DNA from 2 places in the Velazquezella soli genome. Region 2 is predicted to be linked to the other one. Evidence: predicted binding sites of a transcription regulator. Region 2 holds the regulator's gene; the other holds the start of a gene.

Region 1 (6,652 bases), 3.1 Mb from region 2:
CGAGGCGCGGCATCCAGAATTTCGGCGCGGCGTTCTCGCTTTTCAGCCATTCCTGCATGATCGCCTCATCGGTTTCGCCATCGACGGAATATTCCGCGATGTGAATGCCGGCACTGATATAAAGCAGGTCGAGGCCTTGCGAAAGCGCGCCGCGAACATCGGTCGGCATGCCGTCGCCGATCGCGAGAACCCTCGCCTTGTCGACATCACCGCGCTCCTTGCGGGCAAGCGAGATCGCTTCGTCGTAGATCGGCTTGTGCGGCTTGCCGGCCACTCGGACCTGGCCGCCGAGCTGTTCGTAATAGGCGGCGACCGCACCGGCGCAGGGAATGATCCGGTGACCGCGCTCGACCACCAGATCCGGGTTGGCGCAGATCATCGGCACGTCGCGGTTGATGAAGGTGGTCAGCATCTGGGTATAGTCTTCGGGCACTTCCTTCTCGTCGTCGAAGAAGCCGGTGCAGACGACGCAGTCGGCGTCGGCTTCAGAAACGATCTCGATACCCAGTCCGTCGAAGAAATTGAGGTCGCGTTCAGGCCCCAGCAGAAACACCTTCTTCGGACCTTCGGCGACCAGATGCCGGGTGACATCGCCAGAGGTGACGATCCGGTCGTAGCTTTCGTCCGGCACGCCGAGATGCTTCATCTGCTCGATAACACCAGGTGCGGGGCGCGGCGAGTTGGTGATCAGCACGACAGTGGCGCCGGCTTCTCTGGCGGCGGCGAGCGCCGTGCAGGAATGCTGGAAGGCTTCGACACCGTTATGGACCACGCCCCAGACATCCGAAAGCACGACATCGTAGCCCTCGATCACGTCGTTCAAATTCTGGATGCGCTTTGCCATATCAAAAGTTCCTGCCGGTTTTGCCTGCTCGATTAGGAGGCTGACATCGCAAACCGTTGGCGAGATTACAAGGGAGAAGGCGGTGAAAGCGGGCCGCGCGACGTAGATCCCGGCAAAACTTCATATTTTTGCAATGATACGATCCTCACGACATCAGGAAGATCTGGGCGAGAAAACCCGCCGCCGCGCTGATGGCGAGCACCGGCACCATGCCGAGCTTCAGGACGAGCAGCATGATGGCGGAGGCTGCGAAAAGCAAAAGAGCGACGGGATCGAGGCTGGACCAGACCGGGACGGAAAGGCCAAATGCTGCTGGCGCAAAGAGATCGACGTGGCGAACCTCTCTGAACAGAACATGCAGGCCGAACCAGATCGCGAGGTTGAGGATGACGCCGACGACCGCGGCGGTGATGGCAGACAGCGCGCCGGATAAAAGGGCGTTGCCGCGCAGGCGTTCGATCAGAGGGGCGCCCGCAAAGATGAAGACGAAGCTCGGCACGAAGGTTGCCCAGGCGACAAGCAGGCCGCCGACAATTCCGCCCGTGACGGGGCCGAGACCGGACGCCTCTCTGAAGCCAACAAGAAAGCCGACGAAGGACAGGACCAGCACGAGCGGGCCCGGCGTGGTTTCGGCAAGCGCCAGTCCGTCCAGCATCTCCCCCGGCTTAAGCCAGCCGTAATCGGCGACTGCGACCTGCGCCACATAGGCCAAAACCGCATAGGCGCCGCCGAAGGTGACCAGTGCCATCTTGGAGAAAAACGCGAACAGGCTGGACAAGCTTTCCGGTGCTCCGAAGGCCCAGAGCGCTAGGACAGGCGACTGCCAGATGAGGATCCAGAATACAAGCGTCGCGATCGTGCGGGCGACACCAGGTGTTTTCGCGCCGGGAGGGCCGTCTCCTTTGGCGACGCCGTCTTGAGTTTGCTGCCCCCCTGCCCGCGTCATCAGATAGCCTGCGAGACCGGCCGCAAACACGACGAGCGGAAACGGCAGGCTGAAGAAGAACAGGGCCACGAAGGCCGCGGCCGCGACGCAGCGCAGGAATGTGGTTTTCAGTGTTCGGCGTCCGAGGCGGATCACGGCCTCCACCACGATTGCAAGGACCGCCGCCTTCAGGCCGAAGAACAGGCCGGCAAGCCATGTCGCATCCTGGTAGAGGACGTAGGCCGCCGAAAGCCCCAGAATGATGGCAAGGCCGGGAAGCACGAAAAGCAGGCCTGAAACGATACCGCCGCGCACGCCAAACAGCAGCCAGCCGATATAGGTGGCCAGTTGCTGCGCCTCCGGGCCGGGCAGCAGCATGCAGTAATTGAGGGCATGCAGAAACCGCTCTTCCGAGAGCCAGCGTCTTTCTTCCACCAAAGTCTTGTGCATCATGCCGATCTGTCCGGCAGGCCCTCCGAAACTAAGGGCGCCGATACGGGCAAACACGCCTGTGAGCTCACGAAAGCTCGGCGCCGGGCCCGGGTTTTGGTCGTTAAGCGTATTCTGCATGGCCGCTCCTTGAGCCCTGAATTTTTCAAGCCCGTTCTTGACTCAGCTCGCAGCCATCCTTATCTCGGGTCTCGTTAGCACTCTCGATAGATGAGTGCTAAACGTCACTCCGCGGGTCCTTGAGACCCGTCCATGTCATTTGATCGAGGGATTAGACAATGACAAGCACCAATTTTCGCCCCCTGCACGACCGCGTTGTAGTCAAGCGCGTCGAGTCTGAAGAAAAGACCAAGGGCGGCATCATCATTCCCGATACCGCCAAGGAAAAGCCAGCTGAAGGCGAAATCATCGCCGTTGGTCCTGGCGCCCGCGACGAAAGCGGCAAGCAGGTTGCACTCGACGTCAAGGTCGGCGACCGCGTTCTGTTCGGCAAGTGGTCGGGCACCGAAGTCAAGCTCGATGGCGTCGACCTTCTGATCATGAAGGAAGCCGACATCATGGGCATCATCGGCTGATTTTAGCCGACTGCTCTTCTTCCAATATTTGCTGACACCCCTTTTCAGGAGTTCCCAACATGGCAGCTAAAGAAATCAAGTTTGGCCGCACCGCGCGCGAAAAGATGCTTCACGGCGTCGACATCCTCGCTGACGCAGTGAAGGTCACGCTCGGCCCCAAGGGTCGTAACGTCATCATCGACAAGTCCTTCGGCGCTCCGCGCATCACCAAGGACGGTGTTTCGGTCGCCAAGGAAATCGAACTTGAAGACAAGTTCGAAAACATGGGCGCCCAGATGGTCCGCGAAGTTGCTTCGAAGACCAACGACATCGCGGGCGACGGCACCACGACTGCTACCGTTCTTGCACAGGCCATCGTTCGCGAAGGCAACAAGGCCGTTGCAGCCGGCATGAACCCGATGGACCTGAAGCGCGGCATCGATCTCGCCGTTGCAGAAGTCGTCAAGGATCTCCAGGCCAACGCCAAGAAGATCTCGACTTCGGAAGAAGTTGCACAGGTCGGCACGATTTCGGCAAACGGCGACGCACAGGTCGGCCGTGACATTGCTGAAGCCATGCAGAAGGTCGGCAACGAAGGTGTTATCACCGTCGAAGAAGCCAAGACCGCTGAAACCGAACTCGAAGTCGTCGAAGGCATGCAGTTCGACCGCGGCTACCTGTCGCCTTACTTCGTGACCAACCCGGAAAAGATGGTCGCCGATCTCGACGACGCTTACATCCTTCTGCACGAAAAGAAGCTTTCGAACCTTCAGGCCATGCTGCCTGTTCTCGAAGCTGTCGTTCAGACCGGCAAGCCGCTCCTCATCATCGCTGAAGACGTCGAAGGCGAAGCTCTTGCAACGCTCGTCGTCAACAAGCTGCGTGGCGGCCTGAAGATTGCTGCTGTCAAGGCTCCTGGCTTCGGCGATCGCCGCAAGGCCATGCTGGAAGACATCGCCATCCTGACGGGCGGCACTGTCATCTCCGAAGACCTCGGCATCAAGCTCGAAACCGTAACGCTCGACATGCTCGGCCGTTCGAAGAAGGTTTCGATCACCAAGGAAAATACGACGATCGTCGACGGCGCCGGTCAGAAGACCGACATCGAAGGCCGCGTTGCACAGATCAAGGCACAGATCGAAGAAACTTCTTCGGACTATGACCGCGAAAAGCTGCAGGAACGTCTTGCCAAGCTCGCTGGCGGCGTTGCCGTCATCCGCGTCGGCGGCTCCACGGAGATCGAAGTCAAGGAACGCAAGGACCGCATCGACGACGCGCTCAACGCGACGCGCGCTGCCGTTCAGGAAGGCATCGTCCCAGGCGGCGGTACCGCACTCCTGCGCGCTTCGACCAAGATCACGTCCAAGGGCGCGAACGACGACCAGGAAGCCGGCATCAACATCGTCCGCAAGGCGCTGCAGTCGCTGGTTCGCCAGATCGCAACCAACGCTGGTGACGAAGCTTCGATCGTTGTCGGCAAGATCCTCGACGGCGACAGCGACAACTTCGGCTACAACGCCCAGACGTCGGAATATGGCGACATGATCGCCATGGGCATCGTCGACCCGGTCAAGGTCGTTCGTACGGCTCTGCAGAACGCAGCTTCGGTTGCTTCGCTGCTGATCACCACCGAAGCCATGATTGCCGAACTTCCTAAGAAGGAATCGGCTGGCGGCGGCATGGGCGGCGGCGGCATGGGCGGCATGGGCGGAATGGACATGATGTGATCAGGCCGTAAGGTCTGCACATCTGATCCTTCAGGTTCAGTGTTTCGGAAAGGGCGTCGGGCAACCGGCGCCCTTTCTGCTATTGAGGCATACAGCATGCATAGCATTTCCCCCTCTGAACTTACCGAACGACAAGGACTGATAATTTTTATTCGTATAAAATAGTAATTCGGCAGTGACGCTCTTCTAAGCAACTTCACATTAACTGCGCTTAATCAAACACCAACGCGCAGGTTGCCATGAAGCACGTATCTTTGATCGGTAAATTTCTGACGCTCATGTCGTTCTTCGGCATATTCGTCGTCGCAACTGCCTTCTACAGCAGCAACAGCATTCGAACGCTGGATAGCGAGTATGGCGGGCTTCTCCAGCAGGAAAGCCTGGCAACTTTGGCAATTGCACGCGCCAATCGCTACATGCAGACCGGGCACGCTGCCGCTGGCGACCTGCTTGTGTCGCGCACTGACGAAGAGAACGCGAGCAATCTTGCGGCGTTTGAAAAAGCCAAATCCTCTTTTGGTGGCTGGATGGACAAGGCGATGGCGGCCCTTCCCGCTAATGCCAAGCTGGCGCCGATCAAGGCGGAAGGTTTGAGCGTTCTCAATGACGCTTGCGGCCCTGTGGTTCAGGCCGCAGCTCAGGCCACGGACGAGGCTGCCGTGCTGGCGTCTCAGGAAGCCTTCATGAGGGACTGCAAGCCGAAGTTTGCGGCCGTTACCGAAAAACTCACGGTGGTGACCGACGAAGTGATGACAGCTGCAAATCAGGAAAGCGAAAATCTCAGCGCCAGTGCGAAGACAACCATCTACGCCACTTTCGGGGCTGTTATCGGAGGTCTCGCCCTCGTGCTCGTCGCAGGCTTCTTCCTGATCCGTGCCTGGCTTGCACGACCCATCCAGCACTTGCAGCGCACGATGCTGACCCTTGCAAACGGGGATCTGTCGGCGCTGGTGGCCGGCGCGGACCGCCGCGACGAGGTCGGCAGCATGGCCAAGGCCTTGCAGGTGTTCAAGGACAATGCTCTGCGCAGCAAGGAAATGGAGCATGAAGCCGAGCTGAACCGTACGACCCAGGAAGCGGACCGTGTCCGCAACGCGGAGAGCGAACGCCAACGCAGCGAGGCGATGGCCGAGGCGACCAATGGTCTGGCGGAAGGCCTCAAGCGGCTCTCGGCCGGAGACCTGACCTTCCAATTGGACCGGGCTTTCGCCGCAGACTTCGAAGGCTTGCGAGCGGATTTCAACGACTCGGTCGCCAAGCTGCGCGACACGCTCCACTCCGTCGCCAACGCCACCAACGCGATCGACGGCGGATCCCGCGAACTCAGCCAGAGCGCCGGCGACCTGTCGAAACGTACCGAACAGCAGGCCGCCTCGCTCGAAGAGACAGCTGCAGCGCTCGACCAGATCACGGCCAATGTCAGCACCTCCACCAGCCGCACGGAAGAAGCCCGGTCGATGGCGATCGAAGCCAATCAATCGGCTGCCCAGTCCGGCGCCGTCGTTGCAAAAGCGGTCGATGCGATGCAGCGGATCGAACAGTCGTCCTCGCAGATCTCCAACATCATCGGCGTGATCGACGAAATCGCCTTCCAGACCAACCTTCTCGCCCTCAATGCGGGCGTTGAGGCGGCGCGCGCCGGTGAAGCCGGCAAGGGCTTTGCGGTGGTTGCCCAGGAAGTACGCGAGCTCGCGCAGCGCTCAGCGCAGGCGGCAAAGGAGATCAAGGACCTGATCCGGAACTCGGCGTCCGAAGTCAAGAATGGCGTCGAACTGGTGAGCGCCACAGGCACTGCGCTTCAGGTGATCCAGAATCATGTCGTGGCGATCAATTCGCAGCTCGATGCGATTGCCACGTCCGCAAAGGAACAGTCGGTCGGCCTGTCGGAAGTCAATGTTGCCGTCAACCAGATGGACCAGGTAACCCAGCAGAACGCCGCGATGGTGGAAGAAGCAACGGCGGCAAGCGCTGCGCTTGCCCAGGAAGCCCAGCGCCTGCGCGAGCTCGTCGGCCGGTTCAACACCGAAGGCGACCGCGGAATGTCCGCATCGGTGCGCGTCGCCGATCAGGCAACCGCCCGCGCCACCCCCTCGCCGGCACGCACCCTCGCCAAGAAGGTTGCGTCAGCCTTCGGTTCGCTAGCGCCAGCCGC
Region 2 (6,652 bases):
GCTATAAGACCGGCGAGGAAGAGATGACGGATGCGATAGGTCGCTATTACAACAACCCGTCGCGGCCCTGGCTCGAACAGGCCTACAGGACCGTCACGTGGTCATCGCTCGAGATAAGCACGAACGACGGCAGCGGCTATGATGACCGGCCGACCGAATGGCTGCATGTGACGGCGGTAAAGGCCTAGTCAGCAGGCGAGGTCGGCAACGACAGCATCGAGGATCAGCATGCCGGACGGCGTGCAGCGCAGCCTGGAATTTCCCAGCCGCTCGATAAAGCCGTGTTCCAGAAGCCGCTCTTCGCGGACCGGGTCGGGATCGCGGCCGGAAAGCTCCTGCCAGCGCGCCAGGTCGACGCCTTCGGTCAGGCGCAGTCCCATCAGAAGCAACTCGTCCGCCTGCTCGTCGAAGCCTAGCAGTTCCTGGTCGACCATGCCGTGGCCTTGTGTCTCGACCTGATCCAGCCAGGTCTCCGGACGCCGCTCGGTGGCAGTGGCGATCTTGTCGCGTCCCCGCGTCAGACGGCCATGCGCGCCGGGACCGATGCCGGCATAATCGCCATAGCGCCAGTAGGTCAGGTTGTGCCGGCTTTCGGCACCCGGCTTGGCGTGGTTGGAGACCTCGTAGGCCGGCATGCCATGCGCTGCGGTGATCTCCTGCGTCGCCTCATAGAGAAGCGCCGACTGCTCGTCATCTGGAACGATCAGCTTACCAGCCTTGTGCAGGCCGTAGAACGGCGTGCCTTCCTCGATCGTCAGCTGATAGAGGGAAAGGTGATCGACGGCATAGGAAATGGCCTGCTTCAGCTCCGCTTCCCAGGCCTCCACGGTCTGCTTGGGACGGGCGTAGATCAGGTCGAACGACATGCGCGGAAAGATCTCGCGCGCCAGCTTGATCGCCTTCAGCGCGTCTGCCACGTCATGCAGGCGGCCGAGGAATTTGAGATCCGTATCGTTGAGCGCCTGCACGCCCATCGAAACCCGGTTGATGCCGGCAGCCCGGTAGCCGCGAAAGCGCTCCGCCTCGACGCTTGAAGGGTTCGCCTCCATCGTGATCTCGATCCCGTCAGGCACATGCCAGTGCTGCGCGATCCCGTTGAGGATCGCCCCGACGGTTGAAGGATCCATCAGCGAAGGCGTGCCGCCGCCCAGAAAGATGCTCGTGACCGTCTTCGGCCCGCTCATCTTGCGCATCGTCTCCATCTCTTTCAGAAACGCGGCGGTGTAGCGAAGCTGATCCACGGGCTGGTGGCGGACATGGCTGTTGAAATCGCAATAGGGGCATTTGGCCGCGCAAAACGGCCAGTGCACGTAAACGCCGAAGCCCGGCTCACCCGTGTCGGGTAGCAGCATGCCGGAAAAAAGGGGAGCGACGGCGTTCAATGGGGATCAGGCCTCCAGGCAGGTTTCGACGAACAGCTTGAACGCGCGGGCCCGGTGCGAAAGCGCGTGCTCATCGCCAGGCTTCCAGCCGTGCTTTTCCTCGCTGGTCATTTCGCCGAACGTGGTCTCGTGACCTTCCGGCTGGAAGATCGGGTCGTAACCGAACCCGGCAGCACCGCGCGGCGGCCAGGCGACAACGCCCTCGACATCGCCGCGGAAGAGTTCGGTGTGGCCATCCGGCCAGGCAAGGCAGAGAACGCTCACAAAACGGCAGCTGCGCTTGTCGGGCGTGGTCGCACCCTTTTCCTGCAGCGCGTCTTCCACCTTCTGCATCGCCATCGCGAAATCACGGCTGCCATCCTCGCGCTCGGCCCAGTTGGCGGTATAGACACCGGGAGCACCGTCCAGCGCATCGATGACGATGCCGCTATCGTCGGAAAGGGCGGGCAGGCCGGACGCCTTGGCAGACGCAAGCGCCTTGATCGCCGCATTTTCCTCGAATGTCGTGCCGGTCTCGTCCGGTTCCTCGAACTTCAGTTCGGCTGCGGACTTTGCCGAAAAGCCGAACGGACCGATCAATTCGGCAATCTCACGGATCTTGCCGGCATTGTGGCTGGCAACGACGATCGTTTTCGTCTCAAGCTTGCGCATGAAGGTTCCTATAGATTCCAGAGCCTCGGCTCTGCGCATTCCAGACTGTTGCCGGCCGGGTCGCGGAAATAGAGGGATCGGGCGCCGGTTGGCCAGCGAAAATCGCTTTCAATCACGATGCCCGCCTTGTTGAGCTTTTCGACCATTCTGTCAATCGCCGGGCCGTCCATACGAAAGCACACATGCCCCGGTCCTGTCGTGCCATGCGGCGGAACCGGCAGCGCATCATCAGGCGGCGACTTCAGCGTCTCGGCGCGATTGAAGATCAACAGGATGCCGGGTCCGCATCGGTAAAACACGTGGCGATCGCCGGCCCGCAGCACCCGCTCAAGCCCGAGCAGTTCACCGTAAAAGGCTTCCGCCGCATCGAGATCATCGACATAGAGCGCTGTTTCGAGAATGCCGTCGATCAAAACAGTGGCTCCCTTGTCTGATGCTGCCCCGCCATGAAGGCGGGGGAGGAGGTTCGATCGAGAGGTAGTCTCTCCGGAAAGGAAGACTGCCCCTCGCAACTCTTGAATCAGCCAGCGTTGAAATCAGCCGCCGATCGCCTGCTTCTGCAGCGCTACCAGTTCCCGGGTGCCGTCCTGTGCCAGCGACAGCAGGTTGAGGAATTCCTCCTGGCTGAAGGGAGCACCCTCGGCCGTGCCCTGAATCTCGACGATGCCGCCGCTACCCGTCATGACGAAATTCGCGTCTGTCTCGGCGGCCGAATCTTCGAGATAGTCGAGATCGATGACCGGCTGGCTTGCAAAGATGCCGCACGAGATCGCCGCGACATGGTCTTTCAGAACCTTGTCGAGCTTGATCATCGAGCGGGTGTCCATCCATTTCAGGCAATCGTACAGCGCCAGCCAGCCGCCGGTGATGGCCGCCGTACGGGTGCCGCCATCGGCCTGGATCACGTCGCAGTCGATGGTGATCTGCTTTTCGCCAAGCGCGGAAAGATCGACCACGGCGCGCAGCGAACGGCCGATCAGGCGCTGGATTTCCTGGGTGCGGCCACCCTGCTTGCCGGTCGCAGCCTCGCGCTTCATCCGGTCGCCGGTGGCGCGCGGCAGCATTCCGTATTCGGCGGTGACCCAGCCCTTGCCGGAATTGCGCAGCCACGGCGGCGTCTTTTCTTCAAGGCTTGCGGTGCACAGAACATGGGTATCGCCGAACTTGACGAGACAGGAGCCCTCGGCATGCTTGGAGAAATTGCGCTCGAACGAAATCTTGCGCATCTGATTTGTCTGTCTGCCTGAAGGCCGCATCCGTCACTCCCTGGATTATTGTTTCCGCCTTCTAAGGCTCGGAGCCGTCATTTGCAAAGAATTTCCCTTTTGCGGATGCGCAAGTGAGCGACTATATCTGGGAGATGAGATCAGCAGCATGGTAAAGGGGCCAATGGTATTTCCGGGACTGACGGGTCGCGACAACGGCTCCGTGCTTGATGATCGTTCGCGGGAAATCTTTCGCCGCATCGTGGAAAGCTATCTGGAATCCGGCGAGCCGGTCGGTTCGCGCAATCTGTCGCGACTTCTGCCGATGTCGCTGTCACCGGCTTCCGTGCGCAACGTCATGAGCGATCTCGAAGAGCTCGGCCTCATCTACTCGCCGCATATCAGTGCAGGCCGCATGCCAACCCAGACAGGGCTGCGGTTCTTTGTCGATGCCTTCATGCAGGTCGGCAATCTCTCGGAAGAAGACCGCGCCAGCATCGACCGGCAGATCCGTCCGCCTGATCGCGATCAGACGCTCGAAAACCTGATGGCGGATGCAAGCCTGATGCTGTCGGGCGTCTCGCGTGGTGCTGGCATTGTCATCACCGCCAAGAACGATCCGGTCCTCAAACATGTCGAGTTCATCCGCCTAGAGCCGACCAAGGCGCTCGCCGTCCTCGTTGGCGATCATAACCAGGTGGAGAACCGCATCATCGATCTGCCGGCCGGCGTAACCTCGTCGCAGCTCGGCGAGGCCGCAAATTTCCTCAACGCGCATCTCGCCGGCCAAACGCTGCCGGAATTCCGCGGCCAGATGAAAATGCTGAAGGAACAGGTCGCAAGCGAGCTTCACACGCTGTCGCATGATCTGGTGGAGCGTGGTCTGGCTTTCTGGTCTGGTGATCAGGAGGACGGAAAGCCGGGCCAGCTCATCGTACGCGGCCGGGCAAATCTTCTCGAAGGTCTGGCTGACGTCAGCGATCTCGATCGGCTGCGTCTGCTGTTTGACGATCTCGAAAAGAAGGACAGCCTGATCGAGATCCTCGACCTTGCCGAAAAGGGACCGGGCGTGCGGATCTTTATCGGTTCGGAAAACAAACTGTTCTCCCTGTCCGGCTCCTCGCTCATCGTTGCGCCCTATCGTGATGGCGAGGAACGCATCGTCGGCGCGGTCGGCGTGATCGGCCCAACCCGGCTGAATTACTCGCGCATCGTGCCGATGGTGGATTACACGGCGCAGCTGCTTGCAAGGCTATCCCGCTAGGATGTTCCCAAGGCCTTGATTTTTTCGCCCCGAACCTCGATATCGGGCGCAACCACCCTTCCAGATTCCAATACGCACCGGAGACCGTCATGACCGACGAAACCAAGAAGAACGGACCTGACGCAGCTGCTGTCGAAAACACGGCGGAAGCCGTGGCATCCGCTCTCGAAGACGCCGCCGATCAGAGCGCAGGGGAAGCCTTCTTCGCGCAGGAGCCCGATCCGATCGATGTGCTCAAGGCTGAAAATTCCGATCTGCGCGATCGCTTCATGCGGCTTGCCGCTGAAATGGACAACCTTCGCCGCCGCACCGAACGTGAAGTAAAGGATGCCAAGTCCTACGCCGTCTCGGGCTTTGCCCGCGATATGCTGGCCGTCTCGGACAATCTGCGCCGCGCGCTCGACACTGTTCCGGCAGACAAGCGTGCCGGAGCCGATGCGACGCTGACGAGCCTGCTTGAAGGCGTCGAAATGACCGAGCGTGGCATGCTGTCGACACTCGAGCGGCACGGCGTCAAGAAGATCGATGCCGAAGGCGAGAAGTTCGATCCGAACTTCCATCAGGCCATGTTCGAGATCCCGAATGCGGATGTACCCAACAACACTGTCATGCAGGTCGTCCAGGCCGGCTTCATTATTGGCGAACGCGTCTTGCGCCCGGCCATGGTCGGCGTCGCCAAGGGCGGCCCGAAGGTTGAAGCAGCGGCGGCTGAAGACAAGAAGGACTGAGCTCCTTAGAGCCTTTCCAAGAAAAATGGGCGCCTCGGGCGCCCATTTGCGTTTGGCGACCGCGGGTAAGGATCAGTGCGTCGTATCCAGCGAAACATGCGCCAGGGAACGGATCAGGGCCAGTTCCGAATTGAGATGGGCTCGGGTCTTCTTGTCCGCATCGCCGATCAGTCCCTCCTGACCATCGGCAATTTTGAAGATTGCATCGAGCTCATCGAGAAGATGGGGATCCTTGATCGCCAGCAGGATGATAACCGCCTTGAGCAGTCTGTCATTCGCAGCGATCCTGGCACGTATGTCGTCATTCATGTCTATCTCCTTCAACGGGAAAGACATGTGGCGTATTTGACAAAAGGCAATTCTAAAGAGGGCTCGAAAACAAGATTAGCCGCTCCATTCGAGGGTGAACGCGCGGCTTTACTCTATAGAAAAGGAGTATAGAGCCGCCTCAGGCGGCGTGGTTTGCCTGTTCTGCATTCAGAAAGGCGTAGATTGCCGACGCGGAATCGGTCTTGCGAAGCTTGGCAACGAGATCCTGATCGCGCAATACGCGGGCAATACGCGAAAGCGCCTTCAGGTGGTCGGCACCGGCGCCCTCTGGGGCGAGCAGCAGGAACACAAGATCGACCGGCTCGTCATCAAGCGCTTCGAAGTCGATCGGCGATTCCAGGCGGGCGAACACGCCCTTGATGGACGATATGCTGCTGAGCTTGCCATGTGGGATGGCAATGCCGTGGCCAACGCCCGTCGACCCCAGCCGCTCCCGTTGCAGGATGACGTCGAAGATCTCCCGCTCGGGAACACCCGTCAGCTTGGCCGCTTTCACAGCAAGTTCCTGAAGAAGCTGCTTCTTGGAGGTCACTTTAAGGGCAGGAACAATCGCATCTTGCTGCAGCAAATCCGCCAAAGCCATTCTTATCATCCTTTTGCCGCGAAGGGCGAAGAGAGCGCCAAAGGCGCTCTCCCGAGAGTTTTTAGTTCTTCATACCGGTGGAATCGATCCAACCGATATTTCCGTCATTGCGCCGGTACACGATGTTCAGCTCCTTTCCAGGGCTGCGGAACAACAGGACCGGTTCGTCCGTCATGTCGAGCGCCATCACGGCGGTCGCAACGGACATCGTCATCAACTGCTTCGTGCTTTCCGCAACGATGGTCGGTGCGAAATCGTCTGGCACGTCGTCTTCTTCATCCGGTACACGGTCCATGACCGTGTAAGCCACTTCGGAAAAACCGTTCGCGTGATTGCCGGCGTGATGGTCCTTCAGTCGACGCTTGTAGCGACGAAGGCGTTTTTCGATCCGCTCCGCTGCAGCATCGAAACTTGCCTGTGGATCATTCGCTTCTCCGGCCGCATGCAGGACGATCCCGGTATCGAGATGCACCTTGCAATCTGCCGAAAAACGCGAGCCGGACTTCTCG

What was found. Region 2 encodes HrcA, which represses chaperone genes, less so after heat shock. Its sites were predicted from a motif close to GTTAGCACTCNCNNNNNGNGAGTGCTAAC; they were not measured.
Positions count from the first base shown of each region.
Region 1: a site for HrcA is predicted at 2,413-2,441, ahead of groES (co-chaperone GroES). Genes of this name have one in related genera too.

Region 1 covers NZ_CDRNXF010000004.1:3,250,789-3,257,440, forward strand. Annotated here, with positions in the region: gene AC0JZ8_RS19420 (TIGR01459 family HAD-type hydrolase) at 1-844, opposite strand, end outside; gene chrA (chromate efflux transporter) at 990-2,339, opposite strand; gene groES (co-chaperone GroES) at 2,498-2,794, shown strand; gene groL (chaperonin GroEL) at 2,854-4,500, shown strand; gene AC0JZ8_RS19440 (methyl-accepting chemotaxis protein) at 4,740-6,652, shown strand, end outside.
Region 2 covers NZ_CDRNXF010000004.1:113,491-120,142, reverse strand. Annotated here, with positions in the region: gene AC0JZ8_RS04185 (class I SAM-dependent methyltransferase) at 1-188, shown strand, start outside; gene hemW (radical SAM family heme chaperone HemW) at 189-1,352, opposite strand; gene rdgB (RdgB/HAM1 family non-canonical purine NTP pyrophosphatase) at 1,389-2,033, opposite strand; gene AC0JZ8_RS04170 (VOC family protein) at 2,042-2,446, opposite strand; gene rph (ribonuclease PH) at 2,570-3,289, opposite strand; gene hrcA (heat-inducible transcriptional repressor HrcA) at 3,423-4,502, shown strand; gene grpE (nucleotide exchange factor GrpE) at 4,592-5,230, shown strand; gene AC0JZ8_RS04150 (hypothetical protein) at 5,303-5,539, opposite strand; gene ptsN (PTS IIA-like nitrogen regulatory protein PtsN) at 5,679-6,143, opposite strand; gene hpf (ribosome hibernation-promoting factor, HPF/YfiA family) at 6,205-6,652, opposite strand, start outside.